Regions from separate parts of the Cupriavidus sp. CuC1 genome, predicted to be linked through region 1. Evidence: predicted binding sites of a transcription regulator. Region 1 holds the regulator's gene; the other holds the start of a gene.
What was found. Region 1 encodes sigma-54, which starts transcription at its own class of promoters, with help from an activator protein. Its sites were predicted from a motif close to TGGCANGNAANCTGCTTT; they were not measured.

Region 1 (4,403 bases):
ACGGGCTTTCAGTGGCGGATCAAGGGTGCCATTGCGTCAGCAACTGGTGCACGTCGTCGGGGGTGGGCAGGGTAGCCAGTCCTTCGCGCATCTCGCGGTCGGACAGCAACTGGGCGATCTCGGAGAGAATTTCCAGATGCTGCTGGGTGGCCTGTTCGGGCACCAGCAGGAAGATCAGCAGCGCTACCGGCTTACCGTCGGGCGACTCGAAGGGGATCGGCTCGGCCAGGCGCATGAAGGCGGCCAGCGGCTGCTTCAGTCCCTTGATGCGGCCGTGGGGGATCGCAACCCCGGCGCCAAGGCCGGTGGACCCCAGCGACTCGCGGGCGAACAGGTTGTCGGTCACGGTCGCGCGCGCAACGCCATGGTTGTTCTCGAAGAGGAGCCCGGCCTGTTCGAACACGCGCTTCTTGCTGGTGACGCTGACGTCGAGGTTGATGTTGCCGGGTGGCAGCAATTTAGCCAAACGATTCATGTGGAATGCGCAGGGTTTTCTAGAAAGCAGGCCCGGGGCAAGGAGGCGTCCCGCCGGGCGGAAAGAAGATAAAAACCAAGGCCCGATGTTTCCACCGGGTGTCCCCATGCCGGTGTCGGGCGTCTGGCCATTATAGAGCAGGCCCGCTGCCGCTTTGTGCATTGCAATAGCCGAGGCGCTGAAGCGGTGCCGCATGCACGGAAATGGCCAGGCAAATCAACTATGTATGGCACAGCATACACCGGTACATATGCGTTGCGGAATCCCCTGCGTGGCCCGAAGGGGGGAGGCTGGAACGAAAAAGCCGCGCTGGGCGCGGCTTGATTCCGTTTTCAATGGACTGACACCGACGGCCCGGTATGTGGGCCGCCAGGCACGGTCATTGCTGCATCTGGGATGCGGCCATCTGGTACTTGACCGCTTCACGGTCGTGGCTTTGCACGCGATCCTTGTGGCGAATCACCTGCCGGTCGAGCTTGTCGACCAATGCGTCGATAGCGGCATACAGGTCTTCATGATGCGCTTCGACAAAGATGTCCTTGCCCTTGAGATGTAGATTGATTTCCGCGTACTGCCGCCGGTCCTTTTCTTTTGTATTGTCGACAGAGAGCAGCACACTTACGCCAATGACTTGATCGAAATGCCTGACGATACGCTCCAGTTTCGTTTCCACGTACTCACGCAGAGGGGGCGTGATGTCCAAGTGGTGTCCACTGATCTTGAAGTTCATAGCGTTTCTCCTTCTGAAAGAGCTGCATCAGGCAGGCGATGCAGCTCGGCTACAAAGTCTTACGGAGATTGACCGCGGGAATCTTGAGCGCTTCGCGGTATTTGGCAACGGTACGCCGTGCTACCACAAAGCCTTGCTCGCCGAGCAATTCGGCAATCCGGCTGTCGGACAAGGGGTTCCTAGCGTCTTCGGCTCCTATCAATTGCTTGATCAACGCACGGATTGCCGTTGATGAGGCCGCGCCGCCGGTTTCTGTGGATACGTGAGAGCCGAAAAAATACTTCAGCTCGAAAGTCCCCATCGGCGTTGCCATGTACTTATTGGTAGTCACCCGAGAGATGGTGGACTCGTGTAAACCCAGTGTATCGGCAATCTCCCGCAAAACCAAGGGGCGCATCGCAATTTCACCGTGGGTGAAGAAGTTCTTTTGACGTTCGACAATGGCTTGTGCGACGCGCAATATCGTGTCGAACCTCTGCTGGATATTCTTGATCAACCAGCGTGCTTCCTGCAGCTTTTGCTGCAGTCCCGCCGCGCCGGCATCGCCTTTTGCACCGCGCAAAATCTGCGCGTACATGTCGTTGATACGTAGCCGCGGCATCACATCCGGGTTGAGATGGGCGATCCATCCGCCGCTCAACTTTCGAACGAAAACATCGGGTACCACGAAGTCGGCTTCCGGCCGGCTGTAGGCATGGCCGGGATAGGGCGCGAGCGAGCGGATCAGTTCATGCGCCGCCTTGAGTTCCGGCTCGTCCACTTGCAGGGCTTTTTTCAGGCGCGTGTAATCGCGCACCGCCAGCAGCTCCAGGTGATTGGTGACGATGCTCAGCGCCAGTTCGCGCTGCGGATGCTTGAGCCTGCGCAGTTGCAGCGCCAGGCACTCGGCTGCGTTGCGCGCCCCGACGCCCGGTGGATCGAAGCTCTGCAGCAGCGTAAGCACGGCCTGGATCTCGTCGACCTCGAACTCGAGCTCCTCCGGCAGCTCGCTGCAGATTTCCTCGAGCGTGGCGCTCAGGTAGCCGTCATCGTCCAGGGATTCGACCAGGAAGATGGCCAGCCCTTTGTCGCGCAGGGAAATCTTGAGCGGCGCCAGCTGCTCCATGAGGTGTTCGCGCAGCGTGGGCTCGGCGTCGCGCAGCTGCATCGGTGTTTTTTCGTCGTCTTCGCCTTGCGGGCGGCGGGCGAAATCGTCCAGGCTCCAGTCGTTGCCGTAATCCTCGTTGCTGTCGGAATAGCTGTCGTCGGCTTCGGGGGCGCCATCGGGGCGGTTTTCGCTGGTGCCCTGGCCATCGGCGGGCGCTGGCGCGGGCGCGCTCTGGAGGTTCACCGAGCCGTCCGAGGACACGCGCAACGGGCTGTCGAGCCAGTCGTTCTCGCGCTCGAGCAAGGGGTTCTCGGTCAGCGCCTGTTCCACTTCCTGCTGCAGTTCAAGCGTGGACAGTTGCAGCAGCCGGATCGACTGCTGGAGTTGCGGCGTAAGCGCGAGATGCTGCGAGAGGCGGAGCTGTAGCGACGGTTTCATGCGACCTATTTTATGCCCAACTTCCGTACTGGTGGAACGGAAATTGCTATCGCTGGCGTCGCATGATCGTTTGAAGGATGAAAGGCGACACCGAAGCCGCCCGGGGGGCCGATGCGCGGCAGGCGCCGCGCGCGCCTTTACATGCGGAAGTTCTCGCCCAGGTAGACCTTGCGCACCGACTCGTTGGCGATGATGTCTTCAGGCTGGCCGGACGCCAGCACCGCGCCCTCGCTGATGATGTAGGCGTGGTCGCAGATGCCCAGCGTCTCGCGTACGTTGTGGTCGGTGATCAGCACGCCGATATTGCGCGCCTTGAGGAAGCTGACGATGCGCTGGATTTCGCCGACCGCGATCGGGTCGACGCCGGCGAAGGGCTCGTCAAGCAGGATGAAACGCGGCGCGGAGGCCAGCGCGCGGGCGATTTCCACGCGGCGGCGCTCGCCGCCGGACAGCGACAGCGCCGGGTTGTCGCGCAGGTGGGCAATCTGCAGGTCATCCAGCAGGGTGTCCAGCCGGCGCTCGATCTCGGCCTTGCCCAGGGGCTTGCCATCGTTGAGCTGCAGTTCCAGCACCGCGCGGATATTTTCCCGCACATTGAGCTTGCGGAACACCGAGGCTTCCTGCGGCAGGTAGGACAGGCCCATGCGTGCCCGCTCATGGATGGCCAGGCCGCTGATGTGCTTGTCGTCGAGCACGATATCGCCCTCGTCCAGCGCCACCAGCCCCACGATCATGTAGAACGACGTGGTCTTGCCCGCGCCGTTGGGGCCGAGCAACCCGACCACTTCGCCGCTCTTCACGTCGAGGGACACATCCTTGACCACAGTGCGCGAGCCGTAGCGCTTCTTCAGGTGGCGCACGACCAGCGTGCTGCTGTCCTTCAGGGTGGCGGGCTGGGACGGTGCGGTCTGGGTAGCGGTCATGAAGGTCAAGGCAGAATCCGTGGATTGGGGGCGTGGCGGCGTCAGGTCAGGGGTTGACGGGGGCAGGTGCCGGCTTGAGCGGCAGCGGGTTGGCTGCGGCGCCGCTGGCGGGCTGCTCCTGGCGCGGCGACAGCACGGCGCGCACGCGGCCGGACGGGCTGCCCGCGGTCGCGTTCTCGGCGCCGCCGCTGGCCGTATAGAACTCGTTGCGGCTGTCATAGGTGATCACCGCGCCACGGATCTCGTCGACCAGCTTGGCGCCGGCCAGGCGGGCCATGCGGGCGCGCCCGATCAGCTTGGACAGCTCCTGCTTGCCGTCATATTCGATGCGGTCGCCCCAGCCGTCGATGTACTCGTCGACGTTGTCGCGCTTCTGGCGGATATAGGCTTGCTTGCCGCCCTTGGAGGTCGCGACCGCGTACTGGTAGCCCTCGGGATCGGTACGGACTTCGGCCGCGTCGGATTTCAGCACCATGGTGCCCTTGGTCAGCACCACGTTGCCGGTCAGTACATAAACCTGCTTGACGTCGTCGTAGCTGGCATTGTCGGCCTCCAGGACCAGCGGCTTTTCGCGGTCGGCTTTTTCGGCGCTGGCGGGCGCGGACAACGCGAGGCCCAGGACGGCTGCCAGCGTCAGCAAAGCGGCCGTGCTGCGGCGGCGACAGGACGAAGTCGTCAGGAATGGATTCATGTTGGCGTGATGGCGGTTGACGCGGGCGGCTGGAGCCCGCGGGCGGCTTCAGGGCTACT
Region 2 (4,403 bases), on a different contig from region 1:
GGAGCCGACATAGCGCAGCAAGGTCGGGTCGACCTTCTGCTTGGTCAGGGACCCCTGCACCATCCGCACCACGACGTGGATCAGCCACCGGCCAACCACCCAGAAGACGAGGGCGGCGATGACTTTGAACCCGACTTCCGTTGCATAGGCGACGACAACATCCTGGTACTTCTGCAGCGTTGTAGCATCCATCGCGTTTCTCCCTTGCTGGCTCGGCAGGTACACAGGCAAGTAACAACATGCAGCGGATGCCCGGGCGCGTCGGGGGCGGGGCGCGAAGGCGGGCAACGCATTATTGCTACGCAGCGAGCGGAAGTTCAAGCACAAAATGGCCGCGAAGGGCGCAGCGCGCCACTTGCGGCCATGCGGCGGGAGGTGGGGCAATGGGGGGCGCAAGGGCGCCATTGCCCTGCGCGCCAGGCCTTACCAGTTGGTTTCGCGTTCCGGCGTGGCCGAGATGCGATGCAGCGACAGGTCCGCGCCGTTGTATTCCGATTCAGCGTCAAGCCGGATGCCAACCACCTTCTTGAGCGTGCCGTACACCACGGTGCCACCCACCAGGGCGATCACGATGCCGAGCAGGGTGCCGATGAGCTGAGCGCCCAGCGAAATACCGCCGATGCCGCCGAGCGCCTGGGTGCCGAAGATGCCGGCGGCAATGCCGCCCCATGCGCCGCACAGCCCGTGCAGCGGCCAGACGCCCAGCACGTCATCGATATGCCATTTGTTCTGGGCCAGCGTAAACAGGTAGACGAAGAGCCCGCCTGCGATCGCGCCGGTCAGCAGTGCGCCTAGCGGATGCATCAGGTCCGAACCCGCGCAGACCGCCACCAACCCGGCCAGCGGGCCATTGTAGGCAAAGCCCGGATCGTTGCGGCCGGCTGCCCAGGCCGCCAGGGTGCCGCCGGCCATGGCCATCAGGGAGTTGATGGCCACCAGCCCGCTGATCTTGTCGACGGTTTGCGCGCTCATGACATTGAAGCCGAACCAGCCTACCGCCAGCACCCATGCGCCCAGCGCCAGGAACGGGATGTTAGAGGGCGGGTGCGCGCTGATGCGGCCGTCTTTCTGGTAGCGGCCGCGGCGCGCGCCCAGCAGCAGGATGGCGGGAAGCGCGATCCAACCGCCCATGGCGTGGACCACGACGGAGCCGGCGAAGTCGTGGAATGGCGCGCCCGCGACCGAGGCGATCCAGTCCTGCACCCCGAAGCGGTTGTTCCAGGCGATGCCCTCGAAGAAGGGGTAGACCAGGCCAACCAGCACGAAGGTTGCCACCAACTGCGGATTGAAGCGCGAGCGCTCCGCAATCCCGCCAGAAATAATCGCCGGTATGGCGGCGGCGAACGTGGCCAGGAAAAAGAACTTCACCAGCTCATAGCCGCTCCTCTCCGCCAGCGCGTGGGCGCTGGTGAAGAACTCGACCCCATAGGCCACGGTGTAGCCAATAAAGAAATAGGCGATCGTGGAAACGGCAAAATCCACCAATATCTTGACCAGTGCATTGACCTGGTTCTTCTTGCGCACCGTGCCCAGCTCCAGGAACGCAAAGCCCGCGTGCATGGCGAGCACCATGATCGCCCCTAGCAAGATGAACAGGGCATCGGTGCCGCTCTTCCATTTGTCCATACAATCCTCAATGCGCAAAATGGGAGCACACGGATGCAAAAAGCGTACCAGTCTGGGGCGTGGCGGCCAGGATTCTGCACCGTGTTGGTGGGTTTTGCACCGGATTGTCGCGCTCGATGGGACGCGGTGCGGATTGCGAAGCAGGATCCGGGAAGCGATCCGTCATGCGATGGGGATGCCAGGTGCGTGAGGCTTGCGCCAAAATGATGCAATGCTTCGTTTTGGGGCGCGCGCCTGTCGGCTAATGCACCATAATGGTTCTTCGTGTCAGGGCCGTCCGCAGCCATCTGCATGCCGCCCATCTGGCCGGTAAGGTGCTCTCCAGGGCGGCACGGTGCGCGCAGGAATGGCCTGGCCTTGTTCAAGCGGCGCATTGCATCCCGTACGCGCATTCGAATGACCATTACCCTTGATGACCGCATTTGAAAGCACGGAAAAGGAGGGGTAAATTCCCCGCAAAGGCGCTTGACTCAAGGATTTGCGGCTTTTTTCGTTGCATTGGTGCCACTGGGGATTGCCCAATGCGTAAAGCGCGGATTAGACTGCGCCGATCGGTAATTTGCCGCGTGGCAGACACTCCGATCAAGACGACCAACAAGGGAAATCAGCCATGAATAAAGGTGAACTGGTATCTGCCATCGCCGCTGACGCGGAACTGAGCAATGCTGCAGCGGAGCGCGCGCTGAATGCCGCTCTGGACAACATTAAGAAGGCGGTTGCCAAGGGTGATTCGGTAACGCTGGTGGGCTTCGGCAGCTTCAGCTCCGGCAAGCGTGCTGCGCGTACCGGACGCAATCCGCGTACTGGCGAGACCATCAAGATTCCGGCCGCCAAGACGGTCAAGTTCTCTGCCGGCCAAGGGTTCAAGGACGCTGTGAACAAGAAGAAATAAGTAGTCCGCGCCCCAGGCGCAAACAAGAAGGCGGCCCGTTGGGCCGTTTTTTTATTGGTGCCGGGGTGCTTTTCGACCTTCTCGGGGGCAAGGCAGGGCGATCGTTCCGGGTTAAACTGCCGATCGTCGGCGCCAGCCTTTCGACCCGCACCGCGGGTCGGCCCGGCCGCTTCCATATTCCGGATTCTCATCATGAATGACCTGTCCCACCAGCTTTCCATGACCGTGCTGATGACGCCGGACATGGCTAATTTCTCCGGCAATGTCCACGGCGGCACCATCCTCAAGTACCTCGACATGGTGGCCTACGCCTGTGCCAGCCGCTATGCCGGGCGCTATGTGGTCACGCTGTCGGTCGACCAGGTCGTGTTTCGCCAGCCCATCCACGTGGGTGAACTGGTGACGTTCCTGGCGGCAGTCAACTTTACCGGCCGCAGTTCCATGGAGATCGGCATCAAGGTGATCACGGAGAACATCCGCAGCAAGCTGGTTCGCCATACCAACAGCTGCTACTTCACCATGGTGGCGGTGGACGACAATGGCGCTCCCGCCGAAGTGCCGCCGCTGGTGCCCCGCGACGAAGTCGAGCGCCAGCGCTTTGCCGCGGCCCAGCTGCGCCGCCAGTTGCGCCAGGAAATGGAAAAACGGCACGATGAAATCACCGGCACGGTGTCCTGAGGTGGGCAGCATGGCCATGCAATCCGGGCACACCCATCGCGTTTCCCGTAGGCCGCTGTGGCCCCTGGCGGGCCTGAGTGGCCTGCTGGCGGCGCTGGCGCTGCTGGCGCCGGCCGCGCATGCTGAGGAAATCGGCAGCGTGAGCACCAATTTCCGCATGACCGGCTCCGACAAGGTGGTGATCGAAGCCTATGACGACCCGCTGGTCGAGGGCGTGACCTGTTACGTGTCGCGTGCCCGCACCGGCGGCATCAAGGGCTCGCTGGGCATGGCCGAAGACCCGCCGGAAAGCTCCATCGCCTGCCGCCAGGTCGGGCCGATCACGTTCAAGGGGCCGCTGCGCCAGCAGGACAATGTGTTTTCCGAACGCATGTCGATCCTGTTCAAGACCTTGCACGTGGTGCGCGCGGTCGACCGCAAGCGCAATACCCTGGTCTACCTGACCTACTCGGACCGCATCGTTTCCGGCAGCCCGCAGAATAGCGTGACAGCCGTGCCGGTGGCGGCGGACACGCCGATTCCGGTCAAGTAGGCATCCGTATCCAGATATAACGCCACGACAAATCCATCATTCCAATCCGGAGAAGACAGCATGAGTGAGCAAGGCAAGGTTGCGCTGGTGACGGGCGCGGCCCGCGGTATCGGCAAGGCGGTGGCGCAGGCGCTGCTCGTGGCAGGCTACCGGGTGGTGTTTGCCGGGCGTACCGCCGAGCCGCTCGAGGTGCTGGTCGCGCAAGCCAAGGCCGAGGGCCATACGGCGCTCGCCGTGCAGTGCGACGTCAGCGACCCGGCTTCGGTGGAGCGGCTCTTCGCCCAGATCCGCGACCATTTCGGCCGGCTCGACGTGCTGTTCAACAACGCCGGCATCAATGCGCCGGCGGTGTCGATCGATGAACTGTCTGTTGCGCAATGGAAGGCGGTGCTGGACACCAACCTGACCGGGGTGTTCCTGTGCTCGCGTGCCGCCTTTGCGCTGATGAAGTCGCAGAGCCCGCGTGGAGGCCGCATCATCAACAACGGCTCGATCTCGGCGCACGCGCCGCGTCCCAACACGGTGCCGTACACGGCCACCAAGCACGCCATTACCGGGCTGACCAAGAGCCTCTCGCTGGATGGCCGCGCCTTTGACATCGCTTGCGGGCAGATCGATATCGGCAACGCCGCCACCGACATGGCCTCGCGCATGGCGCGCGGCGTGCCGCAAGCC

Region 2: a site for sigma-54 is predicted at 1,659-1,676, ahead of ACGLHR_RS21695 (ammonium transporter). Genes of this name have one in related genera too.

What each region holds. Positions count from the first base shown of each region.
Region 1 is NZ_JBIUHC010000222.1:3,360-7,762, forward strand. Features, by position in the region: gene ptsN (PTS IIA-like nitrogen regulatory protein PtsN) at 20-475, opposite strand; gene hpf (ribosome hibernation-promoting factor, HPF/YfiA family) at 855-1,205, opposite strand; gene ACGLHR_RS47240 (RNA polymerase factor sigma-54) at 1,255-2,730, opposite strand; gene lptB (LPS export ABC transporter ATP-binding protein) at 2,868-3,653, opposite strand; gene lptA (lipopolysaccharide transport periplasmic protein LptA) at 3,700-4,344, opposite strand; gene lptC (LPS export ABC transporter periplasmic protein LptC) at 4,399-4,403, opposite strand, start outside.
Region 2 is NZ_JBIUHC010000050.1:47,151-51,553, forward strand. Features, by position in the region: gene ACGLHR_RS21690 (mechanosensitive ion channel family protein) at 1-192, opposite strand, end outside; gene ACGLHR_RS21695 (ammonium transporter) at 424-1,626, opposite strand; gene ACGLHR_RS21700 (HU family DNA-binding protein) at 2,237-2,518, shown strand; gene ACGLHR_RS21705 (acyl-CoA thioesterase) at 2,711-3,196, shown strand; gene ACGLHR_RS21710 (CreA family protein) at 3,213-3,728, shown strand; gene ACGLHR_RS21715 (SDR family oxidoreductase) at 3,789-4,403, shown strand, end outside.